2 regions of the Ruminococcus sp. AF37-20 genome follow, and region 2 is predicted to be linked to the other one. Evidence: predicted binding sites of a transcription regulator. Region 2 holds the regulator's gene; the other holds the start of a gene.
The links. Region 2 encodes HrcA, which represses chaperone genes, less so after heat shock. Its sites were predicted from a motif close to TGTTAGCACTCNNNNNNNNNGAGTGCTAACA; they were not measured.

Region 1: a site for HrcA is predicted at 6,188-6,218, ahead of htpG (molecular chaperone HtpG). Genes of this name have one in related genera too.

What each region holds. Positions count from the first base shown of each region.
Region 1 is NZ_QTVE01000003.1:119,772-127,683, reverse strand. It holds gene ppk1 (polyphosphate kinase 1) at 1-2,051, shown strand, start outside; gene DW015_RS02900 (CorA family divalent cation transporter) at 2,048-2,962, shown strand; gene DW015_RS02895 (hypothetical protein) at 3,037-3,450, shown strand; gene proS (proline--tRNA ligase) at 3,476-4,918, shown strand; gene DW015_RS02885 (type II CAAX endopeptidase family protein) at 4,996-6,021, opposite strand; gene htpG (molecular chaperone HtpG) at 6,274-7,912, shown strand, end outside.
Region 2 is NZ_QTVE01000013.1:36,597-44,508, forward strand. It holds gene DW015_RS09350 (hypothetical protein) at 1-11, opposite strand, end outside; gene DW015_RS09355 (C40 family peptidase) at 225-1,619, opposite strand; gene DW015_RS09360 (stage II sporulation protein P) at 1,792-2,955, opposite strand; gene sfsA (DNA/RNA nuclease SfsA) at 3,015-3,701, opposite strand; gene DW015_RS09370 (hypothetical protein) at 3,923-4,747, shown strand; gene DW015_RS09375 (hypothetical protein) at 4,777-5,526, shown strand; gene hrcA (heat-inducible transcriptional repressor HrcA) at 5,777-6,805, shown strand; gene grpE (nucleotide exchange factor GrpE) at 6,798-7,400, shown strand; gene dnaK (molecular chaperone DnaK) at 7,464-7,912, shown strand, end outside.

The sequences.
Region 1 (7,912 bases), on a different contig from region 2:
TGTTTATGAATAGAGAGCTGTCATGGCTGAAATTTAATGAAAGAGTCCTTGAGGAGGCTGAGCGTGAGTGCGTGCCACTCTGTGAAAGACTTTCTTTTGCTTCTATCTATCAGAGCAATCTGGACGAGTTCTTTATGGTTCGTGTAGGCTCGCTTACTGACCAGATGGAGGTCGATCCAGACAGCAGGGAAAATAAAACAAATATGACCGCTAAGGAACAGCTCAAAGCCGTTATCGCTAGAGTGGGCGAGCTTAACGAGCGTAAAAATAAGATCTACGCTGACCTTATGAAGAAAATAGCCGAGCAGGGCGTTGCTCTTGTTGATTTTTCCAAGCTTACAGCGGAGGAAAATTCTCAGTTGGAACAGTATTTTATTAATCAGATAGCTCCGCTCCTGTCGCCTATGGTGGTGGGCAAAAGGCAGCCTTTCCCTTTCCTTAAAAATAAGGATATCTATGCCGCTGTTGTCCTTGAAAGCAAAAATTCCAAGGAGAAGCTGGGTGTTATCTCCTGCGGAAGTGAGGTCTTTCCAAGACTTATAAAAGTCGGCTCAACGGGCAAGTATATGCTTTCTGAAGAGCTTATCCTCCACTATGTCCCGAAAATTTTCAAGGGATATACTGTGAAGTCAAAGTCACTTATAAGAGTAACAAGGAATGCTGACATCGACGCTGACGCACTTTACGACGAAGATCTTGATTACCGTGAGTTCATGGCTGACCTTATCAAGAAAAGAAAGCGTCTTGCACCTGTCAGACTGGAGCTTTCAAGGCAGCTTGATAACAATATCGTTGACCTGCTCTGCAAACAGCTTGAAGTAAATAAAAAATCTGTTTTCAGAAACAGCACTCCTCTTGATCTGTCATTCCTGTTCCAGATACAGGATATACTCAGACAGAAAACTGAGCTTTTCTATAAAAAGAGAGTTCCGCAGAGGTTTACTGCCTTTGACGATAACAAGCCGATCCTGCCGCAGATAAAAAAGAAAGACAGACTGCTTTCTTATCCTTTTGATAGCATAAAGCCTTTTATCAATATGCTCCGTGAGGCGGCTGACGATAAAAATGTTGTGTCTATAAAAATGACATTGTATCGTGTGGCAAAGCACAGTGAGGTGGTCGAAGCTCTTTGTGAAGCCGCAGAGAATGGCAAGGACGTTCTTGTATTGGTAGAGCTTAAGGCGAGATTTGATGAGGAAAATAATATCGAGTGGTCACGCCGACTTGAAAAGGCTGGCTGTACTGTTATCTATGGTCTGGAGGGCTATAAGGTACATTCAAAGCTTTGCCTTATCACAAAGCGTTCAGGCACAAAGACTGAGTATTATACTCAGATAGGCACCGGAAACTACAACGAGAAAACTTCAAGACTTTATACCGACCTGTCTGTTATGACCTGCGATAAGGACATCGCAAAGGACGCTATAGATGTGTTCAATGCCCTTGCTTCTGACGATACTGTAAAGAGCGTTGACAAGCTTCTTGTTGCGCCGAATTGTCTGCAAAACAAGGTGCTTGATATGATAGACGAGCAGATAGCCATAGCACAATCAGGTGGAGAGGGCTATATTGGGGTGAAGATAAATTCTCTCACTGATAAGAAGATAATCGACAGATTTATTGAAGCTTCAAGAGCAGGCGTTAAGATAGACCTTGTGGTAAGAGGCATATGCTGTCTTATCCCGGGCGTTGAGGGCGAAACCGACAACATCAGGATAATAAGCATTGTAGGACGTTTTCTTGAACATTCCCGTATCTATATGTTTGGCAAGGGCGAGGAAAGAAAGATATATATTGCTTCCGCAGACTTTATGACAAGAAATACCCTCAGACGTGTTGAGGTCGCTGCACCTATTCTTGACGAGGATATCAAGGCTCAGATAAGTATGATGTTCGACAAAATGCTTGCAGATAATTGTCAGGCAAGAGAGCTTGATTCTGACGGGGAATATACCCTTGTTTCAGACGGAAAAGAACCGCTCAATTCTCAGGAACTTTTCTATGACCTTGCCTATGAAAGAGCTTCAAAGGCGGAGGTCGAGGATAAATGACCATATTTGCCCTGAAGGGTTCACTTGAAGAAATAACACCGGCACAGCTGAGCGAACAAACTTGCTCGGCTGTGTTTATTACCGACTCTGCTCACGCAGAGGAAACCCTCAGAACGGCGAACATAACCTACGAGGGTGTGATATCCCTGCGTGACGTTGTGTTCTGTAAGATAGAATCACAGCCTTTTTGTCTGGCAGGCACGCTTTCTATCCCCAAGCTTCTTGACATAAGGGGAAGTCGCCACAGGATACAGTTTTTTATCGACAACAAAAACATGGTGATAATAGACGATGAGGAGTTCTCGCTCAGGTTAGTCCAACGCATACAGAGAAGCAGGCATAATCAGGGAGAGAGCAGGGAGCATTTTATCTACAATTTTTTCAGCGAATTTATGCTCCGTGACACCGAGCTTCTTGCGGAACATGAGCAAAAGCTTATGGAGCTTGAGGAAAACGTAAACGATGGCAAGACGGACGATTTTCTTGAAACTATAACGCCTATCAGAAAAGAGCTTCTTATTTTGAGAAGCTACTATGATGAAATAATGGATCTGGGCAGAGAGCTTGAAGAGGACGAGAACGGCTTCTTTGAGAAAAAGCAGAAAAAATATTTCGGCACTATCTCAGACCGTGCCGACAGGCTTATGGGCAGAACTGTACATCTTCTTGAATATGCAACGCAGGTGCGAGACGCTTATCAGTCCCATGTCAATGCTCAGCAGAACAAGAATATGGAGTTTCTTACGGTCATATCCACTATATTTTTCCCTCTGACCCTTATCACGGGCTGGTATGGCATGAACTTTCAGAATATGCCCGAACTTAAAGAGGGGTATCCGGGTGTTATAGCCCTTAGCATAATAGTAGTGATAGTGTGTATAATCTTTTTCAAACGAAAGAAAATGCTTTAAGGCGGACTTTGTTCCGCCTTTTTTTCGTGCTAAAGGTCAGAAATGGCGGTAAATTCATATTTCACCTCTTGAATTTGGATAATAATTGTGCTATAATAACTTTATATTTGCGAAAAGAGGTGACTTGTCTGAATAAAGAATTACTGCTATTGCTGTTGAAGCTGGCAGCAGGCTGTGTCGTAATAATGACCTTTATCGTCATTGCCTGCCTTATCACTCCAAAAATAGCACGATTTATTGAAAAACGTCACCCTGAGCTTGCCAAAAAGGACGATCCCGAAAGGGTGGACGGTGAGAATACAGGGAATGATCCTGAGAACTATAAGGTACAGGGCATATTTGATAAGTCCCACATTGACGGCTGGGATCCCAACTATAAGATATATAACGAGGATATCTATGCTCTTAATTTTAAAAAGAAAAAGAAGAATGTCAGCAGTGAAGCTGTTAAAAAAGACGACGGCAACAAGAATAATGACAATGCCTGAATGATATAAGAAAGAGGTTTTATAAATGGCTAAGGATAAGAAAATGGTTGACGCGATAACCTCCATGGACGAGGATTTCGCAAAATGGTATACTGATATATGTATGAAGGCTGAGCTTGTTTCATACACAAGCGTAAAGGGCTGTATGGTAATAAGACCTTACGGCTACGCAATATGGGAGAATATCCAACATATACTTGACACAAAGTTCAAGGAGCTTGGTCATGAAAATGTTTGCATGCCTATGTTTATCCCTGAGAGCCTGCTTCAGAAGGAGAAAGACCACGTTGAGGGCTTTGCTCCTGAGGTAGCTTGGGTAACATACGGCGGAAGTGAAAAGCTTGAAGACAGACTTTGTGTAAGACCAACGTCTGAAACGCTTTTCTGCGAGCATTATGCTAATATAGTTCATTCCTACAGAGATCTTCCTAAGCTTTACAATCAGTGGGTATCTGTTGTACGTTGGGAAAAAACAACAAGACCATTTCTTCGTTCAAGAGAGTTCCTGTGGCAGGAGGGTCATACTATCCACGAGACACCTGAGGAGGCTATCGAGGAGACAGAGAGAATGCTCAACGTATACGCTGATTTCTGCGAGCAGCAGCTTGCTATGCCGGTCGTAAAGGGCAGAAAGACAGAGAGCGACAAGTTCGCAGGTGCAGAAGCAACATACGCTATTGAGGCTCTTATGCACGACGGCAAGGCTTTGCAGGCAGGCACTTCGCATTACTTTGGCGATGGCTTTGCAAAGGCTTTCGATATCACTTATACCGGAAGAGATAATAAGCTTGCACACCCATTCCAGACATCATGGGGCGTTACGACAAGACTTATCGGTGCAGTTATAATGACACACGGCGACGATAACGGACTTGTTCTGCCACCTGCTGTTGCACCTGTTCAGGTAGTTATCGTACCTATAGCACAGCACAAAGAGGGCGTTCTTGACAAGGCTAACGAGCTTTACAACACACTTAAAAATGCAGGCATAAGAGTTAAGCTCGACGATTCAGAGCAGTCACCTGGCTGGAAGTTTGCACAGTATGAGATGAAGGGCGTTCCTGTAAGACTTGAAATTGGTCCAAAGGATATTGAGAACGATCAGTGTGTGCTTGTTACAAGACACAACAGAGAAAAGGTATTCTGCAAGCTTGGCGAGCTTGTTGAAACAGTAAATGAAAGACTTCAGGCTGTTCATGACGGTCTTTATGCAAAGGCACTTGAAAACAGAGAAAGACGTACCTATGTTTGCAAGACACTTGACGAGATAACAAAGGCTCTTGAGGAAAAGGGCGACGGCTTTGTTAAGGCAATGTGGTGCGGCGATGAAGCTTGCGAGGATAAGGTAAAGGAACTCACAGGAGTAGGTTCAAGATGTATCCCGTTCGAGCAGGAAGAGATAGCAGATACCTGCGTATGCTGTGGAAAGCCTGCAAAGCATATGGTGCTTTGGGGCAAGGCTTATTAATAGGCTTTTTGGATAAAAAAATATCGGGTGGCTGTCAATTTGTTATTGGCAGTCACCCGTTTTTTTGTTTGTGATTTTTAGCTGTTTGCTTGGACAAGACTCTTTATTATCGGTATGATAAGGCAGAGCATATATACTATAGTGGCAGGGTTTGTAAAGACGTATCTGCGACATTCTTTCGGTGTAAGCACGTTTTTGCTGTCATCAATGATAAGCTTTTTAAGACTTGTGAAAAGAACCATAAAGCCTACCAGACCTATGACTATCTCAGCAACGCTCATGAAGGTTTCATAGTGTTCAAGTCCTATCGCATCAGATATGGACGAGAAGTTTGCAAGCAGATTGTTTAGACAGTGTATTATAACTGTTGGCAGTATCGAGCCGCACTTTGCGGCAATAATAGCGTAAACAAGTCCTGTGCCGAATGCCGAAGCCGCCTGAGGGATATTTCCGTGCATAAGTCCGAACGCAAGTGCCGAGAAAAGTACCGCCGCACTCCTTCCGTATGGGCTTAGAGCCGTGAGGATCGCTCCACGATAGATAAATTCCTCCACGATAGGGGCTATTATCACAACGTATGAGAACTGCACTATTACTGCAATGGCAGAGGGCTGATGAATGGAAAAATCGCTTGTTGGCACTGTCACTCCGTTTTGACCAAGTATACCCGTGAGGATAGATGTGAGCTGTGACAGCAGAATGTTTATCACAAAGCAGGCTGAAAACCATTTTAACCCTTTTACTGCCGTGCCTTTTTTCGGTTTTATGAAGCTTGATTCTCGTTTTCGGAAAAGTATAGCAAAAACTATCCCAAAAACAAACACGCTCATAAGAGTGATAAACAAATTTGCCGTCATGGAAAAAGTAGTTGAGCTTATAAAAGCGGTCTGCTTTTTCAGATAGCTGAGAACTGCCGAGTAGCTAAGAGTGAATTTTCCTGAGTGGTAAGTGTATGCAACGTAAAAGAATAACACTGCGAATATCCTGTTTAGCAGGTTGTATAAAATGAGCAGAAGTGAAATTTTCACGCAATCTATAGTAAGAAGTTTCTTTTCCTGCTGTTTTTCAGGGGTCAGCAGAGAAACAGACTTTTTGGTAGTCAAATATTATTCCTCCCTTGTTCGGTCTTATCTATATATTATAACACACAACATGGTGCTTTTGCAAATGGTATTTTGTCAGGTATGTGATGAAATGTTATGGATTTGTAAATAAATAAGAGAAATTTTGTGATAACTATTGCATTTTATCAACCTTGTTGTATAATATAATTAGCACTCAAATAGATAGAGTGCTAATTATATGGAACAGTATTCAAAGAAAGTAAAATATTATTAAGGAAAGGTCGAGGTTTTATGCAGACAAAAGAATTTAAGGCAGAATCCAAAAGACTGCTCGATATGATGATCAATTCGATCTACACTCATAAGGAGATTTTTCTCAGAGAGATAATCTCAAATGCAAGCGATGCTATTGATAAGCTGTATTTCAAGTCCCTGACAGACACTTCTGTGGGAATGAAAAAGAGCGACTTCGCTATCAATATCGCTATCGACAAGGAAAACAGAACGCTTACAGTTTCTGATAACGGCATCGGTATGACCGAGGAGGATCTTGAAAACAACCTTGGTACTATCGCAAACTCAGGCTCGTTCGCTTTCAAGAAAGACAATGACCTTGGGGACGATGTTGATATCATCGGTCAGTTCGGTGTAGGCTTCTATTCTACTTTTATGGTAGCAAAGGAAGTTACCGTTGTAACAAAGGCTTTCGGCAGCGATCAGGCTTATAAGTGGACATCTGACGGCGTTGAGGGCTACACAATAGAAGAGTGTGACAAGTCTGACGGTGTTGGTACAACTATCACACTTAAACTCAAGGACGATACTGATGACGAGAAGTATTCAACATATCTTGATCAGTATCAGATACAGTCACTTGTAAAGAAATATTCTGACTACATCAGATTCCCTATCAGAATGGAAGTCGAGCATACTCATTATAATGAGGAGGGTAAAGAGCCAGAAGTACACAAGGCTATCGAAACTCTTAACAGCATGACACCTATCTGGAAGAAGAACAAGAGTGAGCTAAAGGACGAGGATTACAACAACTTCTATATGGAGAAGTTCGGCGACTATGAGCCGCCTATTGCACATATCCATTCAAAGAACGAGGGCGTTGCAACATATGACGCACTGCTTTATATACCTGCCCGCGCGCCTTTTGACTATTACTCAAAGGACTATGAAAAGGGACTCCAGCTTTATTCAAGCGGTGTAATGATAATGGAAAAGTGTGCAGACCTGCTTCCTGACTGGTTCAGCTTTGTAAAGGGCGTTGTTGACTCTGAGGATCTCTCACTGAACATCTCCCGTGAGCTTTTACAGCAGGACAGACAGCTCAAGATAATCGCAAAGAACCTTGAAAAGTCCATAAAGAACGAGCTTGCAAAGCTTCTGAAAAACGACCGTGAGAAGTATGAGAAGTTCTACAGCGTATTCGGGCTTCAGTTTAAGTTTGGCATTTATCAGTCATATGGCGCTGCAAACGAAACTCTGAAAGATCTCCTTATGTTCCCGTCCTCATTTGACGGCAAGAACGTTACACTCAAAGAGTATGTTTCAAGAATGAAAGAAGATCAGAAAGAGATCTACTATGCCTGCGGCGAAACAAAGGAAAGGATCGAAATGCTCCCTCAGCTTGAAAAGATCAAGGATAAGGGCTATGAAGTTCTTTACTTTACACAGGACGTTGACGAGTTCGCTATCAAGGTGATGATAAACTATGACGGCAAGCCTTTCAAGTCCATAAGCGACGCTGATCTCGACCTTGACACAGAGGAAGAAAAGGAAGAGGCTAAAAAGCTTGACGAAGAGAACAAGGATATGTTCACTTTTATGCAGGAAGCTATCGCTGACAAGGTAAAGACTGTTCGTCTTTCAAAGAAGCTTAAAACTCACCCTGTTTGTCTTTCATCAGACGGCAGCATAA
Region 2 (7,912 bases):
AGACTATCCATTATTCTTCCCCCTGCCTTACTGCTGTTTTGCACAGCAATTGTTATCAAAGCCTACAATCTTTATTTGGTTTAATTATATCACAAATACTTAGCTTTGTCAATAGGTTTGAAAATGAATGTTCACATTTAAGTAATTTTATATGAATTTTCGTGGCGTTTTCTGTTGAATCGTTATATATATAAAAAGCAGCCCTTGCAGACTGCGTTTTTACGTTATATAAGTCTTTTGATTATAGTGATGTTGTTGTATCTTGAAAAATACTCAACATTTGAAATAACGATACCAGTGGCAGTGTTCTGGGCGTGTACCATTTTGCCGTCGCCGATATAGATAGCAACGTGGTAAATGCTCGAGATCGACGCTCCGCCAAAGAAGATAACGTCGCCCTTCTTCATGTTGTTATATGAAACTGTAGTGCCGTATAAAGCCTGCGAAGCCGCATAGTGCGGAAGATTTATTCCCACCTGTGCGAACGAGAGCATCACAAGACCCGAACAATCCGTTGCACCAAACTGTGAACCGCCCCATACATACGCTCCGCCCACCATGCTTTTGGCATATGAAACAACAGTGTCTATTTTAGAACCGCTTGAATTATCAGGCTTAGGTGCAGGCGCTGCTGTTGTTGTGGTAGTGGTCTTTTTGCTTGTTTCAGGCTTTGGCTTAGCTGTTTCCTGCGGAGTTGTGGTAGTCTGAACCGTAGTTTCGTCAGGCTTTTCCGTTTGAGCCGGCTTCTTCGTGGTGGTGGTCTTTTCACCGCTGTTACCACTCTTTTTGGTGGTGGTAGTCTTTTTCTTGGTGGTGGTCGCAGTCGTGGTGGTATTCGCCTTTGAGGACACCTCCGAATACTTATTGTCCACCTGCTGTGACTTATTTTCAAGGTCGCTCTTATCGTTCTTTATCTGCTCGATAAGCTTGCCCGACTCCTGCTCCATTTTCAAAAGCTCCGCCTGCTCGCCCGCCAAAGTTTTCTGCTCCTTGGCATATTCCTCAGCCTTTGCTTTGAGCTGTTTTATCTGCTCATCAAGCTCCGCCTTGGTCTTTTCAAGCTTTTTATACTGATCCAAAAGCTCGTTAAGCTCGTCATTATCGTGCTTTGCAACTCTCGTCACAAGCTCTATCCTCATAAGAACGTCATAAAAATCAGATGAATTTATCAGCACGTTTGTGTACGAATTTGCTCCGCCTGCAACATACATTGCACGAATACGCTCCATAAAATCGTCCTTGCCCTCGTTTATTGCAGCTTCCTGCAAGTCAAGGCTGTGCTGAGTGTCAAGCTGTTTGCCGTCAAGCTCTGCCATTTGGTCTTCAAGCTCAGAGGAATATTTCTCTGAATTTGCTATCTTTTTCTGTATGGACTTATATTTTTTCTTTATAGCCTCAAGGTTATCCTGCTCGTCGGCAAGCTTTTTGTCAGCGTCAGCTATCTGCTTATCAAGCTCCTGCTGTTGCTTTTTTAGCTCTTCAAGCTGACTGCTGTATGTATCGTTATCCGCCATTACGACATCTTTCACACTGTTGTCAGAAAAACCAAAGGCGACAAAAGCTATGCACAGAGCCATACAGCCTGTGGCTATTCTTTTCATGGGGTAAATTTTTTTCATAATATCAGTTCTCCAAAATATAAGCGTATTATATATTTCTCACGCTGTAACGTTTATGTAGTCCCTTTTATTATAACGCAAAACCCCGTTCTTGTCAAGAAACCGACCGCTAAAAGCTGTATTTTCGGCATTTTAAGACAATTCGCCACACATATTTTGTGCGTTATTGCACCTATTCTCCTCCGAACATCTCACCCAAGGTCTTTCCTATAAGCTCGCCTGTATACTGTGCCTGAGTGATAGAATTGCCGTGACTTCCCACCTCTATAAGAAGCGAGCCGGTGGTCAAGTCCTGATTATAGTGGCGATAGTCGAAAAGTACAGGCCTTGTAAGCCCCTGCCAATCGCTCTCCAAAGCCGACTGCAAGGCACAGGCAAAGTGAAAATTCTTCATATAGTCAGGCATACCCATAGTGCCGTCATCACACCCTGATATTATCATAAGCTGAGCCGCTTCCCTGCCCTCTATCTCCGCCACAGGTGCAAGCCTTGTGCCGTCCTCACGCTCTATGCCGTCACGGTGAACGTCAAGGCACACCTTTATAGAGGGGTACTCCTCCAATATCTGCTTTACCGCCATACGGCTCGAATCGTAAGACCCGTCATAGCTTGGATAATCATGCACAAGTGTATCGTGGATATACGCAACGCCTGCTTTGTCAAGCTGTTCGCATATCTTGTCCCCTACCGACAGCATATTCATTTCGGGGTCGGTAGTCTTGCAGGAAAAGGAGCTGTCATAATGGTCTTTGTCTGTTGGCTCAAAGCTTTCCGTGGCGTGGGTGTGATAAATAAGTATCTGCGGCTCAGAGGAATTTCCGTCTATTTGAAAATCATACGGCTTTGAGCTTTCCTCGTAAAGCTCATCATTTGAAAGCTCCGTGCAGTTTCTTACCTGACCGCCGCCGTCAAGATCGAAATACTGCTCGCCGTCATATCTGCCGTAGGTGTATTTTTCTATAACACCGTCATTTCCCTCCATGCTTGCAGGATATGGTATCTTGTCAGTCACGTCCTGTGCAGGCAAAGGACTTGGCACTTCTGCGCTTACAGAGGGCGTTTGCTTCTCCTGTGGTGCCATATCCATATCCCATATGCTGTGCTTTGACACCACCGCTGCTTCAAGCTTGTTTGATACCACAGGCTTTGATGCCGTGTCCGTTTCACTTTCCATAGCGAAACAAGGCTTGTATTCTCCCATAGCCACCCCTGCCGCCACAGCCGCCACCCTGCTGAACCTGCTTGCAGATCTTGCATAAAGCCATATCCCCGTGGGCATAACGAACGCCACAATTATAACTGCAACACAACGCAGGCAAACTTTCTTTATATCCAATGCTGTCACTCCCATGTACATCTTAGTATTATAATGTATATGCAGGACGAGCCGTCATATTACCTGCCCAGCTTCACCTTAACAGGCTTGCCCACTGTCATAGAGTCATGGGTCACGTTGCAGTCATAGCATAGTATCTTCACGCCCTTTCGGGAAGCTTTCTCCAAAGCCTCTCCGAACTCAGGGTGAGTGTCATAATTTGGAGTGAAATATTTCACATCGCTCATCTGAACGAGTATCATTATATAAGCCTCATACCCCTCGTCAAGGCAGTGAGAAAGCTCCTCTATATGCTTCACCCCACGGAGGGTAGGAGCGTCAGGAAAAAGCACAACTCCGTCCTTCTCCAGCGTACAGCCCTTGACTTCCATGAAAATTTTTCTGTCCTGCGACTCTAAGTAAAAATCAAAGCGTGAATTGCCGTATTTCTTTTCGGGATAGACCGAGAAGCCCTCGCCAAAAGGCATTTTTTCTCTCAGCCACTCCCCTACCGCCTTATTGGGGGCTTGGCTGTCCATGTTTATGAGCCTGTCACCTTTTTCCACTGCAACAAGGTCAAAAGCGGTCTTTCTTGACGCACTGTCTGAATGTTCAAGCCAAACAGTACACCCCTCGATCAAAAGCTCTTTGCATCTGCCCGTATTTTTCACATGGCAGACCTCGGCTTTACCGTCTATCTCAACGTTGGCGATAAACCTGTTCGGTCTTGATAGAAATTTGCCTTTATGTATATTATCGTATCTCATAATTCGCTCCTTTTATTCTTACTATTCACATTATACCACAAATATGTTTGATTATAAATACCTAAATCATGCTTTCTTAGCTTTGCTGATTTGTGGTTCGATACGAAAAGGGAAAAATATTTCACAAAATCTATTGACGTTATTTGTGAAATGTGTTATAGTTTTGAGTATAGGTTATATAACTATAATAATTTATTAAAATTTCAGAAAGAGGTATTTATATGAAAAAAATAACTGCACTTCTCGTTTCACTTATAATGTCATGCGCAGTAATGGCAGGCTGTTCTGACAGCAGTTCTTCAAGCTCATCAAAAGCAGACAGCACATCAAAGGCAGAAACAAGCGCAGCCGCTGACGAGTCAACCGCTTCAGAAGCAGGCACAGCCACAGATCTCGAGGATACTCTCACAGCGCAGTATACAAAGAAGATACAGGGCGAGAGCCTTGCTATCGACATGACAGTGGCAAGCGAATATGACAATTCATCAGCCGTTGTTGAGATAGCAGGCGGCAATATGCACATGAAAATGAAAGTTATGGGCGTGGATATGGACATCTATAGTATCGACGGCGTTATGTACACACTTGACAGCGAGTCAAAAACGTATTACACTGTTGATATGGAAGAATCTATCGACGACTTCAAGAGCGAGATAGGCTACGGCATTAACGACAGCTACAAGTTCATAAGCTCTGAAACAACTGACGACGGTCTTATCTGCGAAACTTTTGAAAAAGCAGAAGATTCGGGCATTGAGCTTGAATCAGGCGTAACTCTCGACACAAGCAATTCTGACGATAATTCTTTCACAACAACATTCAAGTATTACTTCAATGCTGACACAAAGGATCTGGTTAAGATAGAAACTATTTCTGACGGCTCAACGACTACTGTTACAGTAAACTCATTCACAACTGAAAACGTTGAAGTCAAGCTCCCTGACGATTTTGACAGTTGGACAGAGCAGTCTTTCGATATGAGCACTGACGATATCCCTTATGACGCTGAACTCGATGTTGAGTCAGGCGCTGAGTCAGCCGAGTAATTCTTGTCATTTTTCGGAGGCAAAATATTATGAACAAGAAAATGGTAACTATTATTGCAGCTTTGGCAATGTGTACAGCAATGGCAGGCTGCACTGAGAACGATACTGCAAGCTCTTCAAAGGCTGAAACAACTACTACAACAACGGCTGCCGCAGAGTCTGCCGCTCCTGCTGAAAGCACAGCAGACGAAAGCACAGCTGACAGCACTTCCACAAACGCAGGCACAACAGATTATGACGTTGACGGCGATTTCAGAGCATTTGAGCAGCTCAAAGAAAAATATGCAGACGGCTACCTCGTTACACTTGAGGGGCAGATGTCAAACAGCGGAACAAAATATACTATCTGCGTAAAGGATGGCAAGGCTTACGAGTCAAGCACCATACAGGGCATGAAGTCATATGCTGTTTACCCAGGCGACGGCAAGAAGTATAACGTTTCTGAGGCAACAACTACTTACTCGGTAAATGAAGCTGACGAGAACGCTTGGAAGGACTCTGACATTCTTTTCGGTGCGGCTCTCGATTTCGACCACGCATATGTTGACGCAAGCACAAATGTTGTTCACGAATACTATAAGCTCGACAGTGCCGTTGCAGGTGCTGAGGGTCAGATAGTTTACAGTTTTGACGGCGCTACATATGACCTTCAGCAGATAGTTCTGCTCCCAGAGGGTGCTGACGAATCAAATGCAGTTTATTTCACTGTAGATTCCATAGGCGAAGCGGACGACAGCCTGCTTGCCGTTCCAGACCTTTCTGCTTATACAGAAGAATAATTATATCGGATATTTTTCCAACATTGGGCGGACAGACCACTGCGGTCTGCCCGCTTTTTGCATTTTCAGCAAAGCGTTGTGCAATATGACGGAAAAGAAGTTCAAATATTTTTGAAATTTGTGAGAAAAATAGTCTTAAACCCCTTGACAAAATTGTCAAAAGGGTATAAACTATACTTAGCACTCGAGAAGAAAGAGTGCTAACACTTAAATACAATAAGTGCTAACAAGAAGAACGGGTGGTGAGCAAATGGACGACCGCAAGCTGAAAATACTTTCAGCGGTAGTCAATGAATATATCGTAACAGGCGAGCCTGTAGGCTCAAAGGCGATAATGGCTCACGTCAAAGCGTCCTCAGCGACCATAAGAAATGAAATGGCAGAGCTTGAGAAGCAAGGCTATCTCGAACAGCCACACACCTCCGCAGGCAGGATACCAACATATAAGGGCTACAGGCTTTATGTTGACCAGCTCATGGAACAAAACCAGCTTACAGCAAATGAAAAGAAGATGCTGGATTCAATGATACCGCAGGAATATGTCACAGAGGAAGATCTTGTGAACAAGGCTTCAATGGCATTGGCGGATCTTACGAAATGTGCGGCAGTGGTCGCAAACGCAACGCCAAAGTTCTCCCTTATCTCAAAGGTAGAGGTAATACCTGCAGGAAAGAGAATGTACGTTATTTTGATGATAACGTCCAACGGCTCTATTAAGAATAAGGTTTGCCGATTGGAGTTCGACCTCAGTCAGGATCAGCTTGAGTTTTTTGATAACTTCGTAAAGGAAAATCTCAACGGCGTGCCTATCGACAGTCTTTCGGACGCTTATCTTGAAAAGCTCACAGAAGCAATGGGAACGTACATGATGACCCTTTCACCGCTTGTTTCCGAGATAATGAAGATGACAAAGGAAATGAGCAGCGTGTCTATCAAAGGTCAGAGTAATCTTCTCACCTGCAAGGACTTCAACCAAAATGAGATAATAAGCTTTCTCGATAATCAGAAGGAGCTTAAAGGATTTATAGACGAAACGTTCTCAGGGCTTCACGTTATGTTCTCCCCTGAGCGTGACGGATTTGTTATCCACAACTCCTCTATTATAACAGCTCCGTTCTCAAAGGACGGCAAAACAGCAGGTGCGCTGGGGCTTATAGGACCTATGAGGCTCGACTATGCGAAGTTTATCCCATATCTCGAGTATTTCACAGGAAAGATATCGGAAATGATATCCGAAAAGCCACAAGAGCAAAACAAAGAAGATGACGAAAATGAATAAAAAGAAAGGCAGGCGGCGTAAATTGAGTAAGGAAACTGAAAAGGACACCGAGCTTGAAAAAGAGGAAAACACCTCTGCTGAAAGCGAAGAAGTGAAAGAAGCGGCGGATACCGCAGAAAATGCCACTGAGGATACAGAGAAAAAGGCGGAGGAGAGCGAAACAGAAAAGCTGAAAAAAGAGCTTGCCGAAGCAAATGACAAGTATCTCAGACTTATGGCTGAATATGATAATTTCAGAAAAAGAAGCGCAAAGGAAAGACTGGAGCTTACAGACACAGCAAAGGGAAATGTGATAAACGGCTTCCTACCGGTGTTTGACAACTTTGAAAGAGCGTTAGGCACAGAAACTCAGGACGCAGTTTATAAACAGGGTGTTGAAATGATCTTCAATCAGTTCAGTGACGCTCTGAAAAAACTCAACGTTGAGGTCATGGAGCTTGCAGGCAAGGAATTTGACCCGAACGTTGCAACGGCTGTAAGCACAGTTGACGACCCTGACCTCGGTGAAAATATTGTGGCGCAGGTTCTCCAAAACGGCTACACCATAGGCGGCAAGGTCATAAGACACGCAATGGTAATAGTCGCAAACCCATAAACAAAGACATCGGGACTAAAGGTCTTGATATAAATTAAGTAAATTTTGAAAGGACTTGATCTTATGAGCAAAATCATCGGTATAGATTTAGGTACAACAAACTCTTGTGTAGCAGTTATGGAGGGCGGCGAAGCCGTTGTTATCCCTAACAGCGAGGGTGCAAGAACAACTCCGTCAGTAGTTGGCGTTTCAAAGAACGGCGACAGACTTATCGGTCAGGTAGCAAAAAGACAGGCTGTTACAAACTATGACAACACTGTAATTTCTATCAAGAGACATATGGGCTCTGACTACAAGGCTCACATGGGCGGCAAGGATTACACTCCACAGGAGATCTCAGCTATGATACTTCAGAAGCTGAAAGCTGACGCAGAAGCTTATCTGGGTGAAAAGGTAACAGAAGCCGTTATCACAGTTCCTGCTTACTTCACAGACGCACAAAGACAGGCTACTAAGGACGCAGGTCAGATCGCAGGTCTGACAGTAAAGAGAATAATCAACGAGCCAACAGC